DNA from 2 places in the Bacillus sp. ISL-39 genome. Region 1 is predicted to be linked to the other one. Evidence: a T-box and tRNA genes for the amino acid it is inferred to sense, from the RefSeq annotation. Region 1 holds a T-box; the other holds one or more tRNA genes.

Region 1 (17,437 bases):
CCGATGCCGCCTTCAGATACAATCTTGAACAGTCCAATGACGGATGTGTTTGGAACATGGCAGCCGCCGCAAAGCTCAAGACTATAGTCGCCGACTTTTACGACACGGACAATATCGCCATACTTTTCGCCGAATAATGCCATCGCGCCCATGGCTTTGGCTTCAGCAATCGGCTTGAAGCTGGTCTCAACCTGAATGCTTCTCCAGATTTTTTCGTTGACGATTGATTCTACTTGCTCAAGCTCTTCTGCAGTCACCTGACCAAAATGAGAGAAGTCGAAACGCAGTCTGTCAGGCTCGACAAGAGATCCTGCCTGGTTTACGTGACCTCCGAGCACATCCTTCAATGCCTGGTGAAGCAAGTGTGTCGCTGTATGGTTCTTGATGATTCTTGCACGGTTTTCCTGGTCCACTTGAGCTGTTACTTCAAGGCCTTTGGTTACCTTGCCTTCTTCTACAACTGCATGGTGAAGGTTTTGTCCGTTAGGAGCTTTCTTTACATCCTTGACAGATACCTTAACACCATTCGCTGCAAGGGTTCCTTTATCGGCAATCTGGCCGCCGCTTTCTGCGTAAAAAGGTGTAACATCAAGGATGAAATGGATCTCATCGCCTGCATTCGCTTCTTCAACAAGCTCGCCTTCTTTGACCAATGCAACAATCTTGCTGTTTGTTTCGAAATTATCATAGCCGACGAATTCACTGCTCTCTTTAATGTCGCCAAGAATACCGCCCTGAACCTGCATGGAACCTACATCCTGACGTGCAGCACGTGCTCTTTCACGCTGCAGCTCCATCTCTTTTTCAAAGCCTTCATGGTCGACCTTCAAGCCTTCTTCCTCAGCATACTCTTCTGTCAGCTCGACAGGGAAACCATAAGTGTCATATAGGCGGAAGACATCTTCACCCTGGACCATGCCGCTGCCTTTTTCCTTCTCCTTCTTGATTAGCTCAGAAAGAATCGAAAGTCCTTCATGAAGCGTTTCATGGAAACGGTCTTCTTCATTCTTGATGACCTTCTGGATAAAGTCGGTCTTTTCTTTTACTTCCGGGTAGAAGTCATGCATGATTTCACCAACCACAGGCACAAGCTGGTACATGAATGGACGGTTGATGTTCAGCTTCTTGGCATAACGCACAGCGCGGCGCAATAATCTTCGAAGTACATACCCGCGGCCTTCGTTTGAAGGAAGGGCACCATCGCCGACAGCAAATGCTACCGTACGGATGTGGTCAGCAATAACTTTAAACGCCTCATCCTTCTCTTTGGACTGACCGTATTTTTCACCGGAGATTTCTTCAGTCGCATTGATGATGGGCATGAACAAATCTGTTTCAAAGTTTGTCGGAACGTCCTGAACGACAGAAGCCATACGCTCAAGCCCCATACCTGTATCAATATTTTTCTTTGGCAGCGGTGTGTATGTTCCGTCAGGATTATGGTTGAATTCAGAGAACACAAGGTTCCAGACTTCTAAATAACGGTCATTTTCTCCTCCAGGATATAATTCCGGATCTTCAGGATCATTGCCGTACTCTGGTCCTCTGTCATAGAAGATTTCTGTGTTCGGACCACTTGGACCTTCACCGATATCCCAGAAGTTCCCTTCAAGGCGGATGATGCGCTCTTCAGGAACACCGATTTTCTCTCTCCAGATATTGAAAGCTTCGTCGTCTTCCGGATGGATGGTTACGGAAAGTTTTTCAGGATCAAAGCCAATCCACTTTTCATCCGTAAGGAATTCCCAAGCGAATTCAATTGCTTCTACCTTGAAATAATCACCGATCGAGAAGTTTCCAAGCATCTCAAAGAAAGTGTGGTGGCGCGCTGTTTTGCCGACATTTTCGATATCGTTCGTACGGATGGATTTCTGCGCATTTGTGATACGCGGATTTGCCGGGATCACACGGCCGTCGAAATACTTTTTCAATGTAGCTACACCACTGTTGATCCAAAGAAGGGAAGGATCATCGTGAGGTACGAGCGATGCGCTCGGCTCGATTGCGTGGCCCTTTTCCTTAAAAAAATCAAGATACATTTTTCTGATTTCAGCACCTGTCAGTTTTTTCATAAAACTAACCTCCTAAACCCAAGTGAAATTTTAGCTTTCAGGGATTTTAGACAACAAAAAAAGCCCTCATCCCTGGACAGGGACGAGAGCTTGCTCGCGGTACCACCCTGATTATGGACACAAAGACACGCGCCCATCTCTCAAAAACGCTTTAACGCAGCTGCTACGGCAGGTTTTGCCTGCACTCCGGAATAGCCTTCTGTTATCCTTCACCGGGAATTCTTTCAGCCTGGGAATCCCTCTCTGGACAATGGTCTATAACATACTCGTTCCTTCTACACTTTTCGAATTATTAATCTATAGCCGAATTATATATAGCCAGGTGCGGTTTGTCAAACGACTTGGCAAAAATTATGAAGGTCGTTCTTTCTTTCTCTCAAGGATGATATGATCTTTTGCATGAATCAATGCCGCCCTCAATACAACCAGGACAGGAACAGCAAGAATCAATCCAAGAATGCCGCCAACCTCTTCTCCTGCCAGCAGCGCAAACATAATCATCAGCGGATGCATGTGCAGGCTTTTCCCGACAATAAGCGGGGAAAGGATATTACCCTCGAGGAACTGAAGCGAGAATACAATCACTAGTGATAAAAGCACCATCTTCACCGACATGGTCGCTGCGATGATCACAGCTGGAATAGCTCCGATAATCGGACCGAAATAAGGGATTACATTCGTTATCCCAACGATTGCTCCCAACAGCAGCGAATACTTGATGCCCGCCATCCAAAAAAACAACGAAGATAGAACACCAATGATCAGACAGATGAGCAGCTGGCCCCGGATATAGCTCCCGAGCGACTTGTCGACTTCGTGCAGGAACTTTGTGCCTGGCTGTCTCCATTGCCGCGGTGTCAGATACCATGCCGCTTTCTTCATGACATCGAAGTCCTTCAGCATGTAAAAAGCGATAAACGGGATAACCGCTATCGTCAATATCGAATTTATGATATCCATCAGGAAAGCCATCGTACCTGCAAGCACTCCATCAAGCCATAGCTCCATCCGTGTAATTCCCTCCTCGATTCTTTCGTGGATCCCTGCCGGCCAAGTCGAGGTCTGGTCGACAATATTGTTTACCATTTGCCTATATTGCTCGGCAAAATACGGAGCATTCTCCGCCAGGTCACCCAGCTGGCGAATCACTGCGGGGACCCCTTTGTAAAAAGCAAACCCAGCACCGCCAAAGAACAAAATATAGATGATCAGGATCGAAACCCCGCGATGAAGGCCCTTTTGATGAAGGGCCTCAACAATAGGATGGAGCAAATATGTAATAAACGCAGCCACGGAAAAAGGAACAAGCAGTGAAATCAATACTTCCAAAAACGGAATCCAAATGGACTGTAATTTTATGAAAATAAATAGCACAATGAATAAAAGGAGAAGAAATCCGAGCCGGTAATACCATTTCATCTGGATATTCAATATCTTCACCTACCTTCCTGTTATTCTTGAAAAAAAGGTGGCGGATTATGCATTTTTGGCCTCGCGAGGATGCTTATAGAGACTTTTTTTGAGATTATGTAGCTATTTTTGTTATCAGTTAGCGAAATTTTTCCTGCTTAATGCTTTTTCGTGACTAGAAATTGTGTTTTTCAGTTAATATTTGTAAAACAAATCCAGAACAGTGCAATTGGAAAAATTATTCTCTTAATAATCGATTATAATTAAGCAAAAAAACAAAATAATCTCCCAAATATGATGCTTAATTGAGCAATGAAATCTGATAATCATGCCGTCTGCATAAATTTAGGAAAAACAAAGCTTGTTTTCCTGTTAAACAGTAAAAAACCCCTGCAAAAATTACAGGGGTTTATCATTAAGCAAATTAAAATAAAGCTTTCTTCATTTTCCTGCCAAGCCTCTTCATTTTTCTTCCAGACAACATATTATTGTTGGACGTATAGTTGTAAGCTGCCATGCCAGCACCAAAAGCGATTACGGAGGTTAACATTCTATTCAATGTGCTTCACCTCTTCGATTTATTTTATATGCCGTATTGACGTTGATCTTCTTCAAATAAATCATCAAGTGAGCTCAATGTTCCATCTTCTTCGACTTGATGGGTATGGATCAAGCCATTGTTCAGAGACAGTTCGATGAAGCAATTCCAGCAGTAATATTGGTTGATGCCAATTTTACCGATATCCTTGCTCCTGCAATTGGGACAACTTAACATAAGGACACCTCATCTCGATTTAACAGTGACGACGATGGCATCCTTTCCGATTGCAGGTGGACCAGTGGTCTTAATGACACGCTTCCCATTCGCGATATCCGAAAAAAAGCCATCCGTTAATTCGTACCCTACAATCGTGCCCACTTCTTCCATGAAATATACATCCTCCAGCAAGCCCAGCTGCTCCCCTTCCTTCGAAAGAAGCTTTTTCCCAGCGAGGCTCTCATTATGTTCAAATGTATATTCAGGCTCTGTCTCCAATCGCTCCAAGGCTGACTTGTCTTTCACCATGACCCCATCTTCACCAAAGGATGAAACCTTGTCCACTTTGACCTGAAACGTTTTCTTGATGAACGCACCCTTTTTTACAAGTAAGCCTACTACGCTTCCATTGCCAGAAATGCTCACATCACAAACTTCGCCCAGTTTCTGACCACTCGCCAATTCATATACAGGCAGTCCCTTTAAAAGTGAAAATGTCCGCAAAAGTGTGTCCCGCCTTTCCGAACACTCTTAGTTTCCACTGACTGCAGGCAATTCATGAGGTGTAAGGTTTTCCATGGATAATATAAAAGAATCCGCAATAATCGCAGATTCTTAAGCCTCATTTTCCTCCATGAAATCATAAGGAGTCAGATTGCCCATCCCTATCAGCGGATCAGCTTTTTTGATGATGTCGATATAATCCGTTTCCTCATCTATTGGGATATTTTGTCCACTTAGATTTTCCGGATGGGGCTTGCCTTGTTCCTTTGTGCCTGCTTCACCATTCAATCCAGGCAGCATTTGTACAAGCTTCTCAACCAGTGTGGTATTCCTTGCTGTATCCTCAGAGCGTTCAATCCCCATTTTCAGTGCTTCTTCTTCGCCAACAAGAATGAGGAATTGCTTACTTCTGGTGATCGCTGTATAAATCAGATTCCGGCGCAGCATCCTGTAGTAGCTTTTTACCACCGGAAGGACAACTATCGGAAATTCACTGCCCTGGGATTTATGTACTGAACAGCAATAAGCATGGGTGATTTGCGACAGGTCCTGCCTGTTATAAGTGACTTCAATGCCGTCAAAGGAAACAATCAGCTGATCTTGTTTTTCTGTGTTTTCCTTTGCGTAAAAGATCGCGACTACCTCACCCATATCCCCATTGAATACATTGGCTTCCGGCTGGTTGACTAGCTGGAGGACCTTATCGCCGATCCGGTATTTCACATCGCCAAACGCCAGCTCTTTCCTGGTGCCATCAGCATTCGCATTGAATAAATCCTGCAGCAGCTCATTTAAACGGTCAATACCGGCTGGACCCCTGTACATCGGTGCCAGTACCTGGATGTTCCTAGGGGAATACCCTTTCTTTTTGGCATTCGCGACTACCTTTTCGACTACCTGTGGAATCTGGCTGGTCGTACATTTTATAAACGATCGGTCCGGCTGTTGTGCGGAAATATCGTCTGGCAGATAGCCATTTTTGATTTGGTGAGCGAGTTCAATAATCGACGAACCTTCAGCCTGCCTGTAGATATCCGTCAGCCTGACGGTCGGGACCCTTCCAGAATCCAACAGATCCTTCAGTACCTGGCCGGGTCCTACTGATGGAAGCTGGTCTTCATCTCCCACTACGATGACCTGTATATTGTCAGGGAGCGACTTGAACAATTGATGAGCCAGCCATATATCAACCATCGAGGTTTCATCGATGATCAAGATTTTCCCTTCAAGAGGCTGGTCTTCGTTATGGTCAAAGCCTTCCGCGCCATTCCAGCGCAGCAGCCTGTGGATGGTCACGGCAGGCAGGCCGGTTGACTCAGTCATCCTCTTAGCTGCACGACCAGTCGGAGCTGCAAGCAAGAACGGATAAGGTTCTTCTTTTTTATAATCTTTAGGATCCAAAGAACAGCCATGCAGCTCTGCATATAGCTCAACAATTCCCTTGATGACCGTTGTTTTCCCTGTGCCGGGTCCGCCCGTCAGGATCATCATTGGTGACATGAGCGCAGTCTGGATTGCTTCCTTCTGACTTGGTCCGTATTGGACACCCAGGCGCTCCTCTAGATTACCGAGAGCTAGCAGAAACTCTGACTCAGGAAATTGATTTTCATATTCAGTCTGGTCAAGAATCCTTTTTATGTTCACAACCAGTCCTTTTTCCGAGTAATAAAGGGACGGCAGATAAATCCTGTGCTCTTCAGCAACCAGCTTACCTTCTTCACCAAGCTGGATGATTTCGTTCGAGATATCAGTGAATTGTATCTCTATATTCTGATTGTCCTCAAGCAGTTTTTTCACATCGACGAGCAGTTCCTCTGCATCCATGAAAACATGCCCGCCCTGGATGCTTGAAGCCTCGAGAGTATAAAGACAGGCCGCTTTGATACGATCCGGATGGCTGCCTGTCAAACCCAGCTGGCTCCCCAGTTCATCCGCCCTGCCGAACCCGATGCCTTGGATATCCTCCACCAGCTTATAAGGGTTATTTTGGATTACCTCAATGGCCTGTTCTTTGTATACCTGATAAATCTTCATCGACAGCTGAGGGCCAAATCCATATTCGTTCAATGCGACCATTACTTGTTCAAGGCCCTGATGCTCCATCAAAGTGTCATATAGTTCCTTCGCTTTTTCAGGAGCCAGCTTTGGAATCTGGTCAAGTACTGACGGGTTCTCAATGATTCGCGTTATCGCCTTTTCCCCAAGTGTATCGACGATTTTCTCTGCCGTTTTTATCCCGATTCCTTTGAAGAGATCACTTGATAGGTAACTGATGATCCCCTGCTTTGACTGTGGCAGATCCTTGCGGAAATGTGTCGCATGGAATTGGGCGCCGAACTTAGGGTGCTCTTTTACCTCACCAAAGAAAATATAAGTCTCCTGCTCATGAATCCGGGGGAAATAGCCTGTTATGACTGCTTCCTTATCCTCGTACTGCTCATTCGTTTCCTCAACCCTGATCCTCAGGACTGTGTAAAGATTTTGTTCATTATGAAAAATGGTGACAAGATGCTTTCCTTTCATGAACTTACCCTGTTCTGAAAACAAATCAAGCGAGTCCTGTTTGTCCAAAGCACTTCCCCCTTCCCTCCATTGACTTTTGATTGATGACTGATTTCGCATTAATTCTTGCTTTGTATATCTTAGCCGGTTGTTGTAAGGCATCAAGCTCTCTTCTTACTGCCTCTCATTGAAGAAGTCACAACACCCGTAAAAATTCAGCAGCCAATGATTACTGAAGCAACAAAGTTTACGAAAATAGGCTAATTAATTGAGATCCTGGCCCTCAATCAATTTCTTGCCGTGTCCTGCAAGCAAGTGATCTGGCTGGACTTCCAATGCACGATTGAACATATCGAGTGCCTTGTCGCCATCTTCTTTGTACCCATAAGCTACCCCTAGATTATAAAGTGCGTCCGCATGCTCCGGGTCCAGTTGGATTGCCTGTTCAAGCGCAATAATTGCTTCATCGATAAAAGCTTCCCTGGCCAGGCATAGGCCATATTGAAAATGGGCTTCAGCATCATTTTCGAGAAGCTCCGTGCTGCGCTGTAAATATGGCAGAGCCAGCTTGCTGCTGCCCAACTGTGCGAGACTCATGCCCAGCATAAAAAAATTGTCTCCATTGTCCAGCCCTTTTTTCATGGCCAGCTCAAACATCTTTCTGGCTTCATCGAAATCCTGGTTATCGTAATAAACACTGCCCTTGCTGTAGTATGCTGCGGTAGCATTTTCATCAAGATTGATTGCTTTATCGTAAAAATTCATCGCTCTTTCCGTATCGCCTACCGCGGTAAGAACGTTCCCGAAATTTATGTATGCAACTGGATCCTCTGGATGGTCTTCAATCGCTTCGGCGAATGTCTTGGCTGCATCCTCCCACTTGCCTTCTTTCATAAACTGAATACCTGTCTGATTTTTATCCATATATAACACTCCATTCTCCATGAAAGTATACCATACTAAAGGGAATTTAGACTCTATAGTGGGTGACTTCCCAAACTGTAAATGCGTTAAAAACTCCTAAAAAAGCCTAGTCAAAAAACAATCCCCGGCGAAGCTGGCCCGCCGGGGATTTGATCAGGATTAGCCGACATATGTCAGTTTGCTTCCGTCCTTGAAAATCTCGTCAATCGTTCCTCCGCCAAGACATTCATCACCATCATAGAAAACGACGGCTTGTCCGGGTGTCACAGCACGAATTGGTTCTTTGAACAGGACTTTTGCTGTCCCATCATCCTGAAGTTCGACCGTCACAGCGTTATCTGGCTGGCGGTAGCGGAATTTTGCAGTACATTCGAAAGTCTTAGGCTTTTCCCTATCAGATACAAAGCCGACATTAACCGCCGTGATGCTGTCTGAATACAGCAGTTCGTTGTGGAAACCTTGTTCAACCAGCAAGACATTACGTTCAAGGTCCTTGCCGACAACAAACCAGGGTTCACCTGAACCGCCAATGCCAAGGCCCTGGCGCTGGCCGATTGTGTAATACATCAGACCGTCATGTTTTCCTTTTACAACACCGTCCATTGTCTCCATATTGCCTGGCTGTGCCGGCAGGTAATTCCCAAGGAACTCCTTGAAATTCCTTTCACCTATGAAGCAGATGCCTGTACTGTCTTTTTTGGTTGCCGTGGCAAGGTTTGCTTCCATGGCAAGCTCCCTGACTCGGGATTTTTCCAGATTCCCGATCGGAAACAATACTTTTTCAATCTGGCTTTGACTCAATTGGTTCAAGAAATAGGTCTGATCCTTATTTTCATCAAGGCCGCGGAGCATTTGGCGTTCCCCGTCCCGGTCTTCGACTCGAGCGTAATGTCCTGTCGCCAAATAATCAGCTCCAAGGTTCATCGCGTGCTCAAGGAATGCTTTGAATTTGATTTCCTTGTTGCACATGACATCTGGATTCGGCGTCCTGCCTGCTTTATATTCATCTAGGAAATAAGTGAAAACTTTATCCCAATATTGTTTTTCAAAATTGACCGCATAATATGGAATGCCGATCTGGTTGCAGACGCGGATCACATCCTCGTAATCCTCGGTCGCCGTACAGACTCCGTTCTCGTCCGTGTCATCCCAGTTCTTCATGAAGATGCCGATCACATCATAGCCCTGCTCCTTTAAAATGAGCGCAGCAACAGATGAATCAACACCGCCGGACATCCCTACCACCACTCTCGTATCCTTTGGTGATTTTTCCATTATGCTTCACCTCTTTTCTCTTCCTTTAAAACTTATTCTTCCCTTAAACCTGGCTGTTTTTCTAAAACTAGCTAGTTTTCGCAAGCCGGCTGACAATTTTCGCCGTATTCTCAGCTGCTTTTTCAATCTGTTCCTTCGTATTGTGCAACCCAAAGCTAAAGCGGATGGAATTGGTCAGCTTATCATCTTCTTTTCCGAACATCGCGACCAGCACATGGGAAGGATCGATTGATCCAGCAGTGCATGCTGAACCGCTTGAAGCAGCAATGCCAGATAGGTCAAGATTGACAAGCATCGCTTCGACATTCGTGCCCGGAAAGCTTAAGTTTAAAATATGAGGAAGTGATTTATCAAGCAATCCGTTCAGCTGGAAAGAGATTCCGCTCATTTCGAGTTGGTCAATGAACAAATTCCTTAAATCGTTATAGAAGCTGCGTTTTGTTTCAAGCTCCTTCTGGGATAGTTGAACGGCTTTGCGGAACCCGGCAATAGCCGCTACATTCTCGGTTCCGGCACGGCGCTTACGTTCTTGTTCACCACCGAATAGCTGCCTGGACAGCTTGATTCCTTCCCGGATATAAAGAAAGCCAATCCCCTTGGGTCCATTGATTTTATGGGCTGAAACTGAAAGCAAATCAACCTTCAGATCTTCGACGTCCAAATTTTCAATCCCATAAGCCTGGACAGCATCCGTATGAAAAACAGCTTGATGCTCAGCTAACATTTCACCAATCTCTTTGATTGGCTGTATTATGCCCACCTCATTGTTTCCGTACATTATTGTCACAAGGATTGTGTCATCACGTAAGGACTCATCCAATTTCCCCAAAGAAACCAGGCCATTTTCATCTACTGGGAGATAAGTGACCTCAAATCCGCGCTTCTCCAATTCCTCACAGCTGTGCAGGACAGCATGATGTTCAATCTGTGTCGTAATGATATGCTTTCCTTTAGAGCGATTGCTTTCCGCATAACCGATTATGGCCAGGTTATCTGCTTCGGTACCGCCGCTGGTAAAAATGATATTGTTTCCTCTCGTCCCGATGCTTTTCGCCAGTTCATCTCGGGTATCGTCAAGGATCTTCCTTGCCTCACGACCGAAATGATGGATGCTAGAAGGGTTACCGAATTCTGCTTCCATTACCTTGACCATTTCAGCCAGCACGTCCGGATGCATTGGTGTAGTGGCTGCATGGTCCAAATAGATTCTTTCCAAAGTCTTACCCTCTCTTCAGAAGATTTTTTAAAATTGACGTTGTTGCATTTCCCTTAATAATGGACTGTGCAGGCAACAAATTTTTACGAAGAAAATCTAAATATAAAACATATAAGCGTCAGACTCGCCAAAGTTGTCGGAATGATTGGCTAGGTCCTCGATTGTTGTATTGTCAAGTACGTCCTTGACAGCATCCCTGATTCTTGTCCAGAGTTCGCGCTTGGCAGGTTCCTCATCCTCGATACCCTCGACGATGCTGATTGGCCCCTCGAGGACACGAATGATGTCCCCAGCCGAGATGGTTGATGGTTCTGAACTGAGAATATACCCGCCATATGCTCCCCTGATGCTTTTCACCAGGCCGGCATTCCTTAGCGGAGCAACCAATTGCTCCAGGTAATGCTCTGATAAATCATTCGTTTGCGCAATGGACTTTAGTGATATCGGGCCTTCACCATATTTCTTAGCCAGCTCGATCATGATCGTCAATCCGTAGCGTCCTTTCGTTGATATTTTCATATTGCACCTCTATTCCAATTTTTCTTAAAAAGTTAGCTATTTTTTCAGATATATTCATAATGCCCCATATGGCATTCTCTCACTATAAATAGTATCAAAATCCTCAGTCAATAGGTAGGCTTTTGCAATTATAGCACAAATTGCGTGCCCCATGCGCAAGTCCCTCGTTCGTGTTATTGTATATATACGAAATATGCGTTATTGGAGCGATGAGCATGAATATTAAACCTCTTGCTTTCAGGATGCGGCCGAGGACGATAGAGGAAGTGATCGGCCAGTCACATCTTGTTGCTGAAGGAAAAATCATAAACCGGATGGTCAAGGCTCGGCAATTATCCTCCATGATCCTTTACGGTCCGCCTGGCATTGGAAAAACTTCGATTGCCAGTGCCATTGCGGGAAGCACGAATTTCGCGTTCAGGACCCTGAATGCTGTTACCAATAATAAAAAAGATATGGAAGTAGTCGCCGCTGAGGCTAAAATGTCAGGGAAGGTGATCCTGCTTCTTGATGAGGTCCACCGCCTTGACAAGGCAAAGCAGGACTTCCTGCTTCCTTACCTTGAAAATGGAATGATTGTCTTGATTGGAGCGACGACGAGCAATCCTTACCACGCAATCAATCCCGCGATCCGGTCAAGATGCCAGATTTTCGAACTGAAGCCGCTTGAACCAGATGATATTAAAACTGCATTACGCCGGGCTATTGCCGATGAAGAAAGAGGCCTTGGGGACTTAAAAATTAAGATTACCGATGCGGCTCTTACCCATTTCGCCACAGCTTCAGGCGGAGATGTGAGAAGCTCACTGAATGCTCTTGAACTCGCTGTGCTTTCCACCGAACCAGATGGAGACGGGGTCATCCATATAGATGAAGCTGATGCAGAAGAATGCATGCAGAAAAAAAGTCTCTCTCACGATAAAGATGGTGATGCCCATTACGATGTACTGTCAGGTTTCCAAAAATCGATCAGAGGCAGCGACGTGAATGCCGCCCTCCACTATCTTGGCAGATTGATAGAAGCAGGCGACCTCGTCAGCATTAACCGCAGGCTCCTTGTCATTGCCTATGAAGATATTGGACTGGCCAGCCCGCAGGCGGGACAAAGGACGCTGGCAGCCATCGAAGCAGCGGAAAGGGTCGGTTTTCCGGAAGCAAGGATCCCACTGGCCAATGCGGTTATAGAACTATGTCTGTCTCCAAAGTCCAATTCGGCGTATGTTGCTCTTGACTCCGCACTGGCTGACATCCGTTCCGGGATCAGCGGCGAGGTTCCTGACCACCTCAAGGATGCCCATTATAAAGGTGCGAAAGACCTGGGAAGAGGCGTTGATTATCTTTATCCGCATGATTATGAAGGCGGTTGGGTCAAACAGCAGTATCTCCCGGACAGGATCAAGAACAAGGTATATTACAAGCCCAAGAAAACCGGTAAATTCGAACAGGCCATTGCTGCAATCTATGAAAAGATTACAGGGCAAAAAAAATAAGCGGAAGGGCCGACTTACGGCTCTTCCGCTTATTTTTAGCTATTCACGCGTTCAATTTCAATATCTTTCAACAGCTCTCTGACAACATGACTTGCCATGATGAGTCCTGCTACTGACGGAACAAAAGCATTGGAAGATGGCGGCATCTTCGCTTTCCTGATTTCCGCATTATCATTGCCGACCTCTTTTCGGACATCTTCGCGGATTACGATTGGGCTTTCATCTGAAAATACAACCGGAATCCCCTTTTTGACCCCTTCTTTGCGCAAGCGAGTACGAATGACTTTAGCAAGCGGGTCAGTGTGCGTCTTGAAAATATCAGCAATCTGGAAGCGTGTCGGATCCATTTTGTTAGCGGCTCCCATACTTGAAATCATCGGGATGTCACGCTTGATTGCTTCTTTGATCAAATGGATTTTGTAAGAGATTGTATCCGATGCATCAACAATAAAATCCAGATCATAGCCAAAAATTTCTTCATATGTTTCTTCTGTATAGAACATTTTCAACGCAATGACTTCGCATTCAGGATTTATATCCATGATTCTATCACGCATCACTTCTACCTTCTGCTTTCCGACAGTGGAAAGAAGAGCAATAAGCTGTCGGTTGACATTCGTGATATCAACATCATCCTTATCAATCAAGATTAGTTTGCCAACTCCCGACCTTGCCAGGGCTTCTGCCGCAAACGAACCAACTCCGCCTATTCCCAAAACAGCGACGGTACTGTTCTTCATTATATCTAGGCCTTCCTTGCCAATGGCCAATTCATTACGAGAAAATTGATGAAGCATCCATACTCACTCCAAATTTAAGATTAATGTTACTATCTATACCCGCTTTTGAATATAACATACCCTTCATTATTTTAAAGTATTTTTATAGGAATTGAAGTGTATGTAAGTATTGGTAGAGCACTGAAGGAAAGAAGGGTGTATTACATAGAAGTGTCTATTAGAAGATTTCTATCGGACAAATCGAAGCCGGATTTCCTAATTTTTGTCCATTAGAAGGGCCCTATCGGACAAATCGGAGGCTGATTTCTTTAAATTTGTCCATTAGGAGGGCTCTATCGGACAAACCGAAACTTGATTTCCTAATATTTGTCCATTAGAGGGGCTCTATTGGACAAATCAAAGCCTGATTTCCTGATTTTTGTCCATTAGAGGAGTTATATCGGACAAATCGAAGCCTGATTTCCTGATTTTTGTCCATTAGAAGGGCTCTATTGGACAAACAGAAGGCTAAAACTCTGAAATTTGTCCGTTAGAGAAAAACGATATCAGCCGATACGCATTTGGCCATTTATATGGATGATCGTGACATAAAAAAACCATGCATTTCTGCATGGTTTTAGATTACGTATGTAGGAAGAGTCCCAATCGTGCCGTCGTGTTGGTTGCCTTCGTCTTGAACCCGCTCTCAGCAGGTGGGTGCCCTGTTCCGGATTTCTGTAAGTCCTCTAGCCAGAGGCATTTACGCGGCCCGGAAACGCGAACTCCCGAAGGATAGATGTTAGGTCAAAACTTCAGGTTAAACAACGAACACATCAGGACTCTTCATCTGTTGTTATTATATTACCACACGCCTGAATGAACTTCAAGGATATGGCTAATGGATATTACTGGTCTTTTTTAACATTTAATGACAAGTGAAGTTCGTCCAGCTGTGCTCCGCTTACCTCTCCAGGAGCATCTGTCAGCAGGTCGCTTGCGCTTGCTGTTTTCGGGAAAGCAATCGTATCGCGCAGATTTGATCTGCCAGCAAGGAGCATGACCATTCTGTCCAGGCCAAGCGCTATTCCTCCATGAGGAGGCGTTCCATATTCGAATGCCTCAAGAAGGAATCCAAACTGCTCGACTGCCTGCTCCTTCGTGAAGCCCAGAACGGAGAACATTTTTTCCTGGACATCTCTTTCAAAAATCCTTAGTGATCCGCCGCCAAGTTCATAGCCGTTCAGGACAAGGTCATACGCTTGTGCCTTGACACTTGCCGGATCGCTCTCGAGTAAAGCCAGGTCTTCGCGAGCTGGCATCGTGAATGGATGGTGGGCGGCGAAATAGCGATCTGCTTCCTCGTCGAACTCCAATAGGGGCCAGTCTGTAATCCAAAGGAAATTGAATTTGCTCTGGTCAATCAATCCAAGCTCTTTTCCAAGCTTTAAGCGTAAAGCACCAAGCCCATCTGCTACAACAGACTTCTTATCGGCAACGAATAAGAGAAGGTCTCCAGCTGAAACTCCCAGCTTGCCTTTAAGTGAATCTTGTTCTTCTTCCCCAAAGAACTTGGAGATTGGGCCTTTAAGTCCATCTTCTTCTGCTTTCAGCCAGGCAAGGCCTTTGGCACCGTACACAGAAACAAACTCTGTCAAAGCATCAATATCTTTGCGGGAGTAGTTAGCTGCCGCACCTTTTACATTGATGGCCTTTACCTGCCCGCCGTTTGCGACTGCTGATGCAAATACCTTGAAGCCTGAGTCTTTAACCGTTTCCGACAGATCGACAAGCTCCATCCCAAACCGAGTATCCGGCTTGTCTGATCCAAAGCGGCTCATTGCTTCTTCATAGCTCATACGCGGGAATGTCGCAGGGACATCCAGGCCTTTTACATCCTTCATGACCTTTTGCATCATTTGTTCAGTCAGACCCATGATTTCTTCCTGGCTCATGAAGCTTGTTTCAATATCGATTTGCGTGAATTCCGGCTGGCGGTCAGCTCGCAGGTCCTCATCGCGGAAGCAGCGGGCAATCTGGTAATAACGCTCAAAGCCGCCAACCATCATCAACTGCTTAAAAATTTGCGGTGATTGAGGAAGAGCGTAGAACTCACCCGGATGGACACGGCTTGGTACCAGATAGTCACGCGCTCCCTCTGGCGTGCTTTTCGTTAAAATCGGCGTTTCTACATCAAGAAAGCCTTCTCCATCAAGGAAGTCACGAATCGCTTTTGTTACCTGGTGCCTCATCTTGAATGTTTCGAACATGACCGGACGACGGAGATCAAGATAGCGGTATTTCAAGCGCACATCTTCTGATACATCTGTTTTATCAGCAATCACGAAAGGAGTCGTTTTTGCTTCATTGATGATTGTAAGTTCTTCAGCCTGGACTTCAATTCTGCCAGTCTTTAGATTTTCATTGATGCTTCCTTCACTGCGGGCGATAACCGTCCCTTTGACATCAAGAACGTATTCTGTACGAACTTTTTCTGCAAGCGACAGCGCCTCTTGTGACACATCAGGATTGAAAACAATCTGAACAAGTCCTGTCCTGTCACGCAAGTCGATGAAAATCAGCCCGCCAAGATCCCGGCGCTTCTGCACCCAGCCTTTCAGCGTTACCTTTTCACCGATTGCTTCTTCTGTTACTTCACCGCAAAAATATGATCTCCCAAACATCGAAACTCCCCCTCTACTTGCAAATATCCTTGAATTTTTCAACAAAACTTTCAAGCGGCAGTTGAATTTGCTCTCCATCCGCCATTGATTTCAGGTTAATCTTCTTCTCTTTTAATTCGTCTTCTCCCAGCACTGCTACATATCTAGCATTCATCCTGTCAGCAGCCTTGAACTGGGCCTTGATTTTGCGGTCTTGATAATCTCTTTCCGCAGAGAAACCTGCCATTCTCAAATTGTGGAGCAAGCCTACAGTATAATCCTTTGCTTCATCCCCCAATGAAACGAGGTAGCAGTCGATTTCTTCTTTTACAGGAAGTTCAATCCCTTCCGCCTCCAGTGCTGCAAGCAATCTTTCAACGCTTAGCGCAAAACCGATACCCGGTGTTTCCGGTCCGCCGATTTCTTCGACAAGGCCATTGTATCTGCCGCCGCCGCAAAGAGTTGTGATTGCACCGAAGCCTTCTGCATCACTCATGATTTCAAATGCTGTGTGGTTATAGTAGTCCAGTCCGCGTACTAGATTGGCGTCAACCTCGAATTTAATCCCAAGATCAGTCAAATACTTCGTCACTTTACTAAAATATTGAGCAGACTCATCAGTCAGGTAATCAATGATCGATGGTGCCGACTTCATCAGTTCATGGTCACGGTCAGCTTTGCAATCCAGGATTCGCATTGGATTCTTTTCAAGTCGGTTCTGACAATCGCTGCAGAATTCCCCGATTCTAGGCTGGAAATGGCTCACTAAAGCATCCCTGTGAGCTTTCCTGCTTTCCTTATCACCGAGACTGTTCACGACAAGCTTGAGCTTTTTCAATCCAAGTTCCTTATAAAGGGACATGGCAAGGGAAATCACCTCAGCGTCAATCGCCGGGTCTGCACTGCCCATTGCCTCAACACCAAACTGGACAAACTGGCGGAAACGTCCAGCCTGCGGGCGTTCGTAGCGGAACATCGGTCCCATGTAGTAAAGCTTCACTGGCTGATTAGGACTTCCGAACATTTTATTCTCGACAAAAGAGCGAACAGCCGCTGCCGTGCCTTCAGGACGGAGCGTCAGGCTGCGGTCACCCCTGTCAGTGAACGTGTACATTTCTTTTTGGACGATATCTGTTGTATCACCAACGCTTCGCTTGAAAAGGTCTGTATGCTCAAAAATCGGAGTCCTTAATTCCCGATATTGATATCTTTCACAAAGTTCTCTTGCCTTCGCTTCTATAAGCTGCCATTTCTCTGTCTGGCCTGGCAAAATGTCCTGTGTACCGCGTGGGATATTGATTTGATTAGCCACAGTGCATCCTCCTCCATTCATTTCAAATCATTACTTTATAGGCACCTTTACTTTTTTCTTTGCTTTTAACTTGTTGG
Region 2 (13,729 bases), on a different contig from region 1:
AGAAGACCAGCTAGACTGCTAATCAGCAGTCTATTTATTTGTACATAAAATTGTCGAAAAATATTGAAAAAACTTACTTGCTTCAATGAAGAAAGTAAGTTACTCTTTAATTAGTAAATTATGGAGATGGATTACATGAATGGACTTAGGAAAGGCAGTAAGGATCTAATCAAAGAAATTAACCGTTCCATAGTAATTAATTTAATAAGGAAGTCAGGCAGAATCAGCAGGTCTGATGTTTCTAAGATTACCAAGATGAGTTTATCGACAATCACTTACATTGTTGACGAACTAATGGCCGTTGATCTGGTAAGGGAAGTTGGTGTTGCGACATCCACTGGGGGTAGAAGGCCTGTACTGCTGGAGTTTAATGCGGATTATGGCTATACGGTTGGTGTGAAGATCGAAGAGAAAAGAGTTCTATTCGCTTTAACCAATTTAAATGCTGACATTATGAAATTAGTAGAAAAGAAGTTTAACAGATTTGATAATATCCAGGATGTTGTATCGATGATTGCTGATGAAATTAAGGAGCTTTTACAAAGTGCTGATAAGCCAATGGAACAACTTATAGGTATTGGAATCGCAGCTTCCGGATTAATTAACCGCCAGGAAGGGACAATAGTTAGATCATCAATGCTGGGATGGGAGAACGTTCCTTTATGTCAATTGTTAAGCCAGCAACTGAACAATATTCCTGTATTCATTGATAAAAATGTCAACGCTTACACAATGGCTGAATTATGGTATGGAGAAGGAAAAGAGCTATCAAACTTCGCCTGTATCTCTGTTGGTGCCGGATTAGGTATGTCCCTCGTGGTCGATAAGAAAATTTATTACGGAGAATCCGGGGGGGCTGGTGAGTTTGGCCATACGGTAATGAAAATTGGCGGGTATCCATGTCACTGCGGACAAAAAGGTTGCCTTGAAATGTATGCATCTGAATTCTTTCTATTTAACCGTGGCAGTGAGATAAAAGAAAGCTATCCTGAAACAATCATTGAAGATTTTTCATTTGAAGAAGTATCTACTGCAGCAGAAAAAGGTGATGTTCTTGCAATTGAATTGATGAAATCATTTGGTGAAAACCTGGGATACGGCATACTAAATGCAATTAACGCACTTAATCCCCATACAATTTTGCTTATTGGAGAAGGGATGAAATACAAGCACTTATTCCTGGATGCCGCTGTAGATATTGCAAGGGTGAACTTTTTTTCAGCCGCAAATATCCAAACAGAAATAAGGCCAACAGAACTCGGAGATGATTCATGGCTAAAAGGGGCAGCCTTACTCGCAATCACTCATTTGTTTCAGGCTCCAATCTATGAAGAATCTAAATCTATATTAAATTGAGGTGAGAACATGGTTGGTATGACAAAGAAAAAGACAGCCTTTTGGGTAACTGTGTTCCTTTTGCCCAATTTAATCGGTTTTTTGACTTTTATCGTTTTCCCGCTTTTATCATCATTAGCCATCAGCTTTACGAACTGGGACCTAATATCCACTATGGAATTCGTCGGAATTGATAATTACAAACAGCTAATGGTGGATAAAGAATTTTGGGCAGCGTTTACCCATACGATAACTTTCATTATTGGATATTTACCCTTAGTAATGATTTTCGGATTAGCATGTGCTTTGCTGCTTAATAGAAAAGTAAAATTAAGAGCATTCTTCAGAGCAGCGTATTTTTTACCAGTAGTGACATCGTGGGTTGCCGTATCTCTTGTATGGAAATGGCTGTTCAACCCTAGTTACGGATTAATAAATTACTTCTTATCATTTGTTGGTATTGAGGGGCTTAATTGGCTCCAAGATGAAAGTCTAGCAATGCCAGCTATCATCATCACAAGTGTCTGGAAAGACATTGGATTTGTTATGGTACTATTCTTAGGCGGCCTACAAAATATTTCTACCTCCTACTACGAAGCCGCAGATATCGATGGGGCAAATTCCTGGAAGAAATTCTGGAATATCACCCTCCCGCTTTTGACACCTACGACATTTTTTGTAACCATCATTTCTTTGATTAACTCATTCCAAGTTTTTGACCAGGTCATGATCATGACTGAAGGCGGTCCTGGCGGCGCAACCAATGTGCTAGTTCAAAACATATACAATCATGCTTTCCGGTATTTTGAAATGGGCTACGCTTCCGCAATGTCATGGATTTTATTCATCGTCATATTTGTGATTACTTTGATCCAGATGAAAATGCAGAAAAGGTGGGCGGATTGAACATGGAAATGAATACGGTTACAAAACAATCAACTGTCCTTCAGAACGACTATCAACTTACAAGTCTTAGGATATTTAAAAAAGGTTTACTGTACATCGTTTTGATCTTAGGTGCAATTGCAATGCTGCTTCCTTTTCTATGGATGATTTCTACTTCATTAAAGAATCAAGGAGCAACAATGGTCTTTCCACCACAGTTTATCCCTGATCATGCAACCTTTCAAAACTATAAGGATGTGACTGGGGCGTTCCCAATGCTTCACTTTTTGGGAAACTCCTTGTTAGTGGCGGTTCTTACTACTTTAGGCCAACTGCTTTTATGTTCTATGGCAGCTTATGCGTTTGCCAGGATGCAATTTTGGGGCAGGGATAAACTCTTCCTATTATACCTGGCCACTATGATGGTTCCAGCGCAGGTCACCATGATACCTCAGTTTATTTTAATGAAAAACTTTGGCTGGCTTGATACATACCAGGCATTAATCGTCCCTGGATTGTTTAGTGTTTTTGGAACCTTTTTGTTAAGGCAGGCATTCTTGTCGATTCCGAAAGAACTTGAAGAGGCTGCATTCATGGATGGTGCCAACCATTTTTCAATATTCTGGCGAGTAATCATGCCGTTATCTAAACCAACACTCGCGACGTTAGGCATCTTTTCATTCATGCAGTCTTGGAACAATTACTTATGGCCACTTATTGTAATTAATGATAAAAGTTTTGCTACTTTGCCGTTAGGATTATCTCTTCTGCAAGGGAGGTGGGAAACGAATTGGAACATGATGATGGCAGGTGTGGTCATTAGTGTTTTGCCAATACTTGCAGTCTATCTATTTGCGCAGAAGTACTTTATTCAAGGAATGACAATGAGTGGAATGAAAGAATAATAAGGGGGAATTAAGATGACTCACAAAAGGCTTATTTCGGCTATTGTTCTACTATTTATGCTTACTTTTACTGTGTTGGCAGGATGTTCTGATTCGGAAAAAAGCTCTGGAGACAGCAAAGATGAAAAGGTAACAATCAATTACTTTACCTTTTCACCAGGTACTGACCATGAAAAAGACCTACAGGACATGATCAGTGCTTTTGAAAAGCAAAATCCAAATGTAAAAGTAGATTATGAGATTGCTGCTTATGATGATTATTTTACAAAGCTGCAAACCATGATTGCTGGCGGAAAAGCACCGGATGTATTCGAGCTTAACTATGAAAACTTCGTTAGTTATGCCTCGAAGGGAGCTTTAGCGGACCTGTCTAAATACATTGAAGAAGATAAGGACTTTGATCCATCTAAATTAAATCAAGAAGCATATAAAGCTTATCAATACGAAGGAAAGCAATATGGAATGGTGGAAAGCTTCTCAAACGTTGTTACTTTCTACAATAAAGACTTGTTTGATAAAGCGAAAGTAGATTATCCAACTGCAGAATGGACATGGGAAGATGAATTGGCAGCAGCACAAAAACTCACAAACAAGGGTGAAAAGATCTGGGGTACTTATTCACCGATTCAGTTCCATGAATTCTATAAAGTTATTGCTCAGAATGGCGGATCTGTATTCAATGAAGACAAATCAGAAGTAACCATCGATAGCCCTGAAAATGCAGAAGCTCTTCAATATATGGTTGATAAGGTGAACAAATATAAAGTTACTCCTTCTGTAGGTGATCTATCTGGCCAGTCACCAGAAGATTTGTTTAAGAACGGTCAAATCGGAATCTTGCATACTGGAATCTGGATGCTATCCGCTTTCAAAGATGTACCATTCAAATGGGATATTGCACTTGAAGCAGGCAATACACAAAAGGCTCATCACTTCTTCGCAAATGGATTAGCAGTTTCAAAGGACTCAGATGCTCAAAACGCTGCTTATAAATTTGCACGCTTCATGAGCGCTAGTGACGAAGCGGCAGAAATTCGAATTGCAAGTTCATGGGAACTTCCAGCAATCACGAATGAAGATATCTTAAAGCCTTATCTGGAACAAACTCCTCCAGAAAGCAGGGAAGTTATTTTTGAAGCAATGGATACGCTTGTTTTACCTCCAGTAATTGAAGATTGGAGTAAAATGAGTGACCTGATCACAAAGGAACTAGAAAATGTGGTGAATGGTAAAAAGAGCCCTGAAGAAGCGTTGAAAGTTATGCAGGGAGAATTAGAGAAGCTGAAGTAATCAAATCTGGAGAAGGATATCGAGGCATCCTCATATCCTTCTCTTCTAACATAAGGGGAGAGACATATGGATTCAAAAGCAATGTTCAGCAAGCTGCTTAAAGCTCATGTATACCAGTTAAATAATGATTATCCATCCTCGGAAAGAATTCTTCTTAACCATAAACCTCAACTCGATAAAGACAGCATATACCTTATTGCTACCTGGTTATGGAATGTGCAGAACCATTTAAAAGAAATAAATAGTGAGAGTTTGAAAGCAGTTAATGTTCAACCTTACTTAACGTTTCTCCAGGATAATTGGAGAAAACCTTTTGAACGTATCTGGGGAGACGGCAAGAAAGATATTTATGTTTCGAACATTGCAATGGTATATGCGGCATTAACTCAATCCAAAAATTATCTCCAGCAATATGAACTCCAAAAAACAATCACGGAAATCAGAGATTTTGTCTTTGACTTTCTACTTTCTGGGGGGATGTTGCTTGATGCAGTGAATGAACGGCAAATTTCTTTGGATATGCTTACTGCAGTTATGCCATATGGATTGTTTTCTCCGGAAGACTTAATTGTGGTAGAAGCAGTTGGTCAAATTGAAAGGCAGTTAGTGAATAATACAGGGGTACTAAAAACGATTGAAGGTAAGAAAAAATCTTCTTCAGCAACCGCACTATTGTCTTTGTATTTTTTGGAAAAGGGCAACTATGAAAAAGCAAATACCTATTTAAATTTGGCAAAAGGGTTAATTGAAAAAGAGTCAACAGAGGAATCCGAGCTTGGAAAAGTGATTATTGAAATGATAGACCACTATAAGGTTGATTCAATAGAAGAGTACAAAATAGTACATACACCCTTTGGCAATCATAACATTTACGAACCGCAGCTTACAGAACGCAGTCCACATAATCCGACTACCGAAGAACCTATAACAGTAGCTTGCCAGGTATGGCCTGAAGGCGAAGTAGATTCAGTTTTATTAACTTTAAAGTCAACTAGCGGTGAAACAGTAAAGAAAAATGAGTTGACTCGAAAATATCTTGAGGATAAAAAAGTATACATTTGGACTGGAATTATCGAGCCTCAGACCAAGCAGGAGGAATTCAGTTATCAATTCTCTGCTTTTCAAGCCGAGAACCTTAAGGTGCAATCAGAGTGGTTTCCAATCACCCCTCTAAAACGCCGGGTACTAAATGAATTCCGCTTATTTGAAAAGGCTGAGAGTGAAGTAGTCTTGTTAGCGAAAGATGAGGATGGTTTTTCATTACAAATCAATTTGGGCTTCAATGAAGACCAGTTTTATATCAATATTGATTCTAATATTAATCAAGAATTTCTCCAGGCAGAATATGAAGCTTTTACCCTTAGATCCATGAACCAAGAATTTACTATTGACCTGCAGATAGATCCATTTTTTATTTGCATAAAAGATGCCAACAAAACACTTTTAAAATCACATGATTTCCTTTCCTTTATTGAATGTACGACTGATGAAAATCAGTTTATAAGAGACTTAAGGCTTAATTTGCATACACCGATGAACGAAAGCTTTTATGGATTCGGAGAGAGATATAACGCTGTTGAGCAGCGAGGGAATATCATTGATTGCTATGTTTATAACCAGTATCGAGACCAAGGTACAAGGACTTATATACCTGTTCCTTTTTACATCAGTTCAATGGGATATGGCTTGGTGGTTAATACCAACAGGTACACCCATTTTGACATCGCTCACTCATTGAAGGATGCCATGTCTATTAAGATAAGGATGTCAGAAAAAGAACAAAGCACCTTTATTACCGCATTCTTTGGAACACCAAAAGAAGTGATTGAAACCTTTACTTCGAAAACTGGCAAACCAGTATTACCACCCGTTTGGGCATTTGGACCCTGGATGTCGAGCAATAACTGGGACAGGGACAGTCTGACCCGTTCAGAAGTTGAGAAAACAAATGAATATCAGATACCAGCAACTGTTCTAGTCCTGGAACAGTGGAGTGATGAAGCCACTTATTACATGTTCAATGATGCCCAATATGATGTGAAAGTTAATGGAGAAAGTCATTCCTACAACGAAATTGAGTTTCCTGAATGGGGACGATGGCCGGATCCGAAGGGATTGTTTGAATACCTGCATGATAACGGGTTGAAAGTTCTTCTGTGGCAGATTCCGATTAAAAAATACTTAAACAGGCAAACGCATCCACAAAAAGATGCGGATGAAAAATATATGCTGAAAAATGGATATGTTGTCAAAAAGAAAGACGGATCTCCATACAGGATGCCTGAAGGTTGGTTTAAAGAAAGTCTATTGATGGACTTTTCAAATGAAGTAGCCAAAGAATGGTGGTTTAGCAAACGGAAGTATTTGCTAGAAATTGGAGTAGATGGCTTCAAAACAGATGGTGGGGAGTTTGTGTTCGGAGACGAATTGCTATTTGCTGATGGGAAAACCGGCGACGAAATGCGTAACTTGTATCCAAATGATTATATAGAGGCGTACTACCAATTCGCTAATGACTTTAAAAGCGGAGATTCAATGACCTTTAGCCGTGCGGGATATATGGGAGCTCAAAACTTCCCGGCACATTGGGCAGGGGATGAAAGATCGACTTTTGACGCCTTTAAGCGATCTTTGGCTGCAGGTATCACTTCTGGGATGTCAGGAATTCCATTTTGGGGCTGGGATTTAGCGGGATTCAACGGTGATATTCCAACGGCCGAATTGTTTGTCAGATCTGCAGCTATGGCAGCCTTTTGCCCAATCATGCAATATCACGCTGAAAGCAAAGGTGAGTTTAATCAGGACCGCACTCCATGGAATATTGCAGAGAGAACCAATCAATACGTTGCAATTGAGGGATATAGATTTTATGCCAATGTCCGAATGAACCTGCTCCCTTACATTTGGAACGAAGCAAGAAAAACTAGTGAAACAGGTATTCCATTAATGCGCTCCTTATTTATGGAGAACCCTGAAGATCAACGAGGTGAAGGAGTATTCGACCAATATTATTTTGGATCTTCTTTATTGGTTGCTCCTGTAACAGAAGAAGGTGCAACTTCAAGAAAAGTTTATTTCCCTGAAGGGAATTGGTTTGATTTCTGGAACGGAAAAAGAATTATTGGTCCTGCCTATGAATTGATTGATTCACCACTTGACCATATTCCTGTTTACGTAAAAGAAGGGTCCGTAATTTTAACGAATGTGGATCAAACGCTTCAATTAGGTTCTTGGGTTTCCAATGATATTACCAGTTATGTCAGACCATTATTGAGGGTTTATTTGAAGGATGGATTATCAGAAAGAATCAATGACCACTTGAATAATCAGTGGAGTGTTGACGTCATAGAAGAATCGGATAGATGGAGGATTTCAGTAAGTGGACCAACAGAAGAATTTGATGTTTATCTTCCTGATGAAGCTAACTCAGAAGGAAAAGCTGTTTTTGTAAACGGAAAGAAAAAAGCTTGAGTACATGGAGGAATGAATGTGTTAGATACAACTAGTTTTGCTGTCCTTCCATCCCAGGAAAAGATCGAAGGCGAGCCTAAATTACATGTTGGGTCAGTCAAATCTTTCTCGTGGAAAGATCATATGCTAACAGGGACAAATGAGCATGGTGAGTTTTTGATTTATTTTGCAGAAAAAAAGATTCCTAGGATCATCATAAATCCATTTGGAGAAGTAGAATCGGGGTCGAGCATTGCTGTTTCACTTAAGCAAGTGCCTCATGAGGCATCGTTTCAGGAATCGTATGACCAATTAATGATCACCTGTGATTCGGTAAAAGTTGAGGTAACCAAAGATCCTTTTACAATAAAGATATCGAAAGATCAAAGAACAGTTTTTCAGTCGGGGAGCCCGGCAGCTTTTTATAAAAACAGTGGTGAAGTATTTTTTGATTCACTGATGGAAGCTGAAGATGCCTTTTATGGGTTTGGAGAAAAGACCGGCTTCCTCAATAAGAGAGGTTCGAAACTGTCGATGTGGAATACGGACGTTTATGCACCACACAATAAGGACACGGTCGAACTGTACCAATCCATTCCGTATTTTACTGTTCACAACAAGCAAAGATCATATGGACTTTTCTTTGACAATACGTTTAAAACCGAATTTGATACCCAGACCTATTCAAATAAATTTAGGATGAGTGCCAATGGTGGCCAAATCGACTTCTACCTTTTTGTTGGTGGGGATTTAAAGGAAATCACCACCCTTTACACTGAACTGACAGGAAAAATGAGTCTTCCTCCCAAATGGGCGGTTGGATATCATCAGTCCCGCTATAGCTATCGGTCAGAAGAAGAGGTCCTGGAAGTCGCAAATCGTTTCAAAAAAGAAGGAATCCCTTTGGATTGTATATTTTTCGATATCCATTACATGAGAGATTATCGAGTATTTACCTTTGATAAGGATCATTTTCCTCAACCTGATAATCTAATCTCTACTCTATTAAATGAAGGGATCAAGGTTGTGCCAATTGTAGATCCAGGAGTGAAAAAGGATGGTCAGTATCCGGTATACACAGAAGGGGTAAAGAAAGGCCTGTTTTGTAAGTATCTTGATGGGCAGATATATCATGGGGATGTCTGGCCTGGGACGAGTGCATTTCCTGACTTCATGAATTCTGACGCTAGGAATTGGTGGGGAAGTTTGCATCAATTCTATACCAACCTCGGCATTGAGGGAATTTGGAATGATATGAACGAACCATCTGTCTTTAATGAAAGCAAGACCATGGATCTTGATGTGATGCATGATGTGGATGGAGAACTGAAATCGCATTTGGAGATGCACAACACCTACGGACTTTACATGAGCAAAGCAACTGCCGAAGGACTTTCTGAGCTTCTTCCCAATAAACGTCCTTTCGTTTTGACTCGTGCTGGTTATGCGGGTATCCAAAGGTATGCCACCGTCTGGACGGGGGATAACCGAAGTCACTGGGAGCATCTTGAAATGTCATTGCCGATGATCATGAATCTTGGCATATCAGGGGTTGCTTTTACTGGAGCGGATGTTGGCGGTTTCTCTTCTGACTGTACACCTGAATTGTTGATCAGGTGGACGCAGGTCGGGGCTTTCATGCCTTATTTCAGGAATCATAGTGTACAGGACAGTATCCGACAGGAGCCATGGGTTTTTGGTAAAGACACAACTGAAATAGTCAAAAAATACATCAAACTGAGATATAAGTGGCTTCCTTATCTATATTCCCTATTCCATGAGTCATCCCAAACGGGAGTCCCAATCGTTCGTCCTCTTGTGATGGAATATCCTGAGGATGAAAATACATTTAATATCAGTGATCAGTTCCTTTTAGGAAGCAATGTCATGATCGCACCTATTTTACGGCCTGGTAAGACCCATCGGTCCATCTATCTTCCTAAGGGAGCTTGGTATGATTACTGGACTAAAGAATCATATCAAGGTGGAAAGTATGTCTTAATTGAAGCAGTGTTAGATAAGCTCCCAATCTTTATTAAAGAAGGAACCATTCTTCCTATTGGATCAGAGGTTCAAAACACAACTGAAAATCAAATCCTTGAGATTGAAGTTTATGCTGGTGATAAAGGGAAGTTCAGTTTGTATGAAGATGATGGAAGTTCCCTTGGCTATAAAGATGGTCAATATTCCATCACAAATTTCCAAACTGAAATGAATGACGGTTATCTGAGAGTTAATGTAAATATAAGCGGAGATAAGCAGTGGAAAAGCCAAGTAAAAAGGATGAAGGTTTATGGCTACTCGGGAGACGTTAGGGTTGAGAATTTATCTGAAGTAAGGGAGCCGGAGAAATGGAAAATCGAGATACTGTAGTGGAAAAGGTAAAGAATGACCAACAATGGTGGAAAAAAAGTATAGTATATCAAATCTATCCTAGAAGTTTTTATGATTCCAATGGGGATGGTATTGGGGATCTGCAAGGGATTATCCAAAAGTTGGATTACTTAAAGGAGCTCGGCGTGGATGTGATCTGGCTAAGTCCTATCTATGATTCTCCAAATGACGATAATGGTTATGACATAAGGGATTACTACCAAATAATGAAGGAATTTGGAACGATGGAGGATGTGGATCATCTTCTTGATGCTGCTCATCAGCGAGGAATGAAAATCATCTTGGATTTAGTAGTGAATCATACTTCTGACGAACACTCCTGGTTTGTAGAATCGAAGAAAGGCCTGGATAATCCGTATCGAGACTATTATGTTTGGAAGCCAGGAAAAAAAGGAAAAGAGCCGAACAATTGGGGATCGATTTTTAGTGGGCCGGCCTGGGATTATGAAGAAAATACAAATGAATATTATCTGCATCTTTTTTCAAAAAAACAGCCTGATTTGAACTGGGAAAATCCAGCTCTGAGGAATGAAATTTACACTATGATGAAATTTTGGCTTGATAAAGGCATAGACGGTTTTCGTATGGACGTCATTAACTTTATTTCTAAGGTCCCTGGTCTTCCGGATGGGGAGGTTAAAGAAGGTGCTATATATGGGGATGGAGGTCCATACTTCGTAAATGGACCAAAGATTCATGAATACTTGAGAGAGATGAATGAAAAAGTTCTATCTCACTACGATATTTTGACTGTTGGGGAGATGCCGGGAGCGAGTACTTCAGATGCGGTTATGTACACAAATCCTGAAAATAAGGAAATTAACATGATTTTTACCTTTGAACACATGGGTTTAGATAGTGGTCCTACTGAAAAATGGGATCTTAAACCTTTGAGCCTGGTTGATTTAAAGGAGAATCTGGCAAAGTGGCAGACTGAATTGCATGGCACAGGTTGGAATAGCTTGTATTGGAATAACCATGACCAGCCAAGGATTGTTTCCCGGTTTGGTGATGACCAGGAGTACCGAGTGGAATCTGCCAAAATGCTTGCGACTTGCCTTCACATGATGCAGGGGACACCTTATATTTATCAGGGTGAAGAGATCGGAATGACAAATGTTAAGTTTGAATCGATAGAACAATATCAAGACGTCGAGACAATAAATATGTTCAAAGAAAAACGTTCTCTTGGTGTTCCAACAGAAGATATCATGAACTCGATTTATGTAAAAGGCAGGGACAACGCCCGGACTCCTATGCAGTGGAACGAACAAATTCATAGCGGGTTCACGAAAGGAACTCCATGGATCGAAGTAAATCCACGCTATAAAGAAGTTAATGTAGAAGCCGCTTTAGCAGATAAAGAGTCTATTTTTTATCATTATAAACATTTAATTGCTCTTAGAAAGAAATTAGATGTTATCACAACCGGTGACTTCAATCTATTACTTGAGGATCATCCAAAGATTTTTGCATATGAGCGAAGAAGTGAGAATGAAAAGGTTGTTGTGTTATGTAACTTCAGCAGCGAGGAGATTTTCCTTGAGGGAGAAGCATTATTAACTGAAATTACTAATGCGGAATTAATCGTACAAAATTATAAAGAAGTAGAACTAGGCAAATTAAGGGCATATGAAACAGTGGTCTATTATCAAAAGGACAATCAATAATGAAAAAAGCCGTCAAACCAATTGGTTTGACGGCTTTTTTAGTAAGTGGAGAATAGGGGGCTCGAACCCCTGACCTCAACGCTGCCAGCGTTGCGCTCTCCCAGCTGAGCTAATCCCCCGTATCTGAATAGATAAGGTACAAGAAAGATTATATAACCATCTCGCTGGACATGCAAGACAAAATTTTATGTAAAAATAAAAAAGCCGCAATTCAGCGGCTTTCCTCCTACAAACCTTCAATTTCAACCCTGTTGATCCCTTCAATATCCGACACCGTTTCATACACATCCGTCGTCTTTCTGCGGAAGTCCACGGTTACAATCAATTGCACCAGCTGATTTCCCTCTGCAAGATCCTTAATACGGACATTTTTTAAGGCGATTTTTTCCTCTTTGATCCTGGTAATAATATCGGCTATGCTTTCCCGGCTATTGACATTAAACTGCAGCCGGATCTCTTTTTCCCTTAATTGTCTTGGACCTATGAAAGTCATCAGGAACGGTATGAATTCCACACTCACAATGAGTAGAGCAACACCAGCAATGGCTTCCCAGTAAAACCCGGCGCCAACCGTGATGCCAATTCCAGCGGCACCCCAAATCATCGCTGCCGTGGTCAGACCTGAAATTGTGTCATTCCCTCTTCGTAAAATAACTCCGGCACCTAGGAAACCTATCCCTGAGACGATTTGCGCTGCCAAACGGAGCGGGTCCATCGTGATATTCACATCTTCATCCCCAGGGAACATATAAGCCGACTCACTTGATACAATCGTTAAAAGACAGCTGACGATCGATATAACAAGGCTTGTTTTAAGTCCTACCGGTTTTCTTTTAATCTCCCGTTCGAGCCCAATCACCAGGCCCAGGAATGCGGAAATCCCCAACTTTAGCAATATTTCCATATCAATTGAATAGAACATATCGTTTCTCCTGCCCCTAAATAAGATGTATTTACTTTCCCTAAAAATCACAGACTAAACTTTTTATAAAAAATAAAATTTAATTCAAGATAAAAGTTCGAATTCATTGTAAAATACATTTAATTCACATTGTGTAACTTAAAGGAGAATAGAAATGCAGTCACCTAAAGTAAATCCTTATATGGCGGTAGCAATCGGCGTCGTGGCAGTCTCAACTTCTGCGATCCTGGTCAAGGTCTCATCCGCGCCGTCCGGAGTCATAGCTTTTTACCGATTATTTTTTTCAGTACTATTAATGCTGCCGGTATTTCTTATAAAGTATGTTTCGGAACTTCGTCTTATTACGAAACGGGATTGGGTATTCACCGGAATAGCCGGGATATTTCTGGCCTTCCATTTTATCCTCTGGTTTGAATCACTAAACTATACCTCGGTAGCAAGCTCAACTGTGCTGGTCACTCTTCAGCCTCTATTTGCATTCGTGGGTGCTTATCTGTTCTTTAAAGAGCGTGTTTCAGCTAAAGCGATTTTAAGCGGTGTGATTGCGATTGGCGGCAGCGTCATCATCAGCTGGGGTGATTTTAAAATCAGCGGAAGTGCACTGTTTGGGGACTTTTTGGCGATTGTAGCCTGTGCATTGGTAACCGTATACCTTTTATTTGGCCAAACAGTCAGAAAAAGGATGTCTTTAATAACCTATACCTTTATCGTCTATAGCATCAGTTCAATTACATTGTTCTTCTATGTAATAGCTGTTGGTGACTCGTTCTATCCATATCCTACGAGCGATTGGGTCTACTTTATCCTCCTCGCGCTGATCCCAACTTTGCTTGGCCACACATTGTTTAACTGGTCTATAAAATGGATTAGCGCCTCAG

The links. A T-box is a leader RNA that pairs with one kind of tRNA and senses whether it is charged. The one in region 1 lies ahead of alaS (alanine--tRNA ligase), so its partner is inferred to be a tRNA-Ala.
Region 2: it encodes a tRNA-Ala, which carries the amino acid that the T-box ahead of alaS (alanine--tRNA ligase) is inferred to sense. The anticodon was not compared.

Annotation. Positions count from the first base shown of each region.
Region 1 is NZ_JAGGQM010000001.1:103,882-121,318, reverse strand. Features, by position in the region: gene alaS (alanine--tRNA ligase) at 1-2,072, opposite strand, end outside; T-box leader at 2,148-2,359, opposite strand; gene J7E37_RS00550 (AI-2E family transporter) at 2,424-3,503, opposite strand; gene J7E37_RS00545 (YrzQ family protein) at 3,907-4,032, opposite strand; gene J7E37_RS00540 (hypothetical protein) at 4,066-4,257, opposite strand; gene J7E37_RS00535 (PRC-barrel domain-containing protein) at 4,267-4,743, opposite strand; gene recD2 (SF1B family DNA helicase RecD2) at 4,855-7,314, opposite strand; gene J7E37_RS00525 (tetratricopeptide repeat protein) at 7,510-8,169, opposite strand; gene mnmA (tRNA 2-thiouridine(34) synthase MnmA) at 8,329-9,444, opposite strand; gene J7E37_RS00515 (cysteine desulfurase family protein) at 9,512-10,660, opposite strand; gene cymR (cysteine metabolism transcriptional regulator CymR) at 10,757-11,179, opposite strand; gene J7E37_RS00505 (replication-associated recombination protein A) at 11,401-12,669, shown strand; gene J7E37_RS00500 (tRNA threonylcarbamoyladenosine dehydratase) at 12,705-13,466, opposite strand; RNA gene ssrS (6S RNA) at 14,044-14,231, opposite strand; gene aspS (aspartate--tRNA ligase) at 14,294-16,069, opposite strand; gene hisS (histidine--tRNA ligase) at 16,083-17,360, opposite strand.
Region 2 is NZ_JAGGQM010000036.1:744-14,472, forward strand. Features, by position in the region: gene J7E37_RS21740 (ROK family protein) at 136-1,356, shown strand; gene J7E37_RS21745 (carbohydrate ABC transporter permease) at 1,366-2,241, shown strand; gene J7E37_RS21750 (carbohydrate ABC transporter permease) at 2,364-3,125, shown strand; gene J7E37_RS21755 (ABC transporter substrate-binding protein) at 3,141-4,415, shown strand; gene J7E37_RS21760 (glycoside hydrolase family 31 protein) at 4,482-7,886, shown strand; gene J7E37_RS21765 (glycoside hydrolase family 31 protein) at 7,905-10,238, shown strand; gene J7E37_RS21770 (glycoside hydrolase family 13 protein) at 10,217-11,929, shown strand; tRNA gene J7E37_RS21775 (tRNA-Ala) at 11,976-12,048, opposite strand; gene J7E37_RS21780 (MgtC/SapB family protein) at 12,156-12,851, opposite strand; gene J7E37_RS21785 (DMT family transporter) at 13,006-13,729, shown strand, end outside.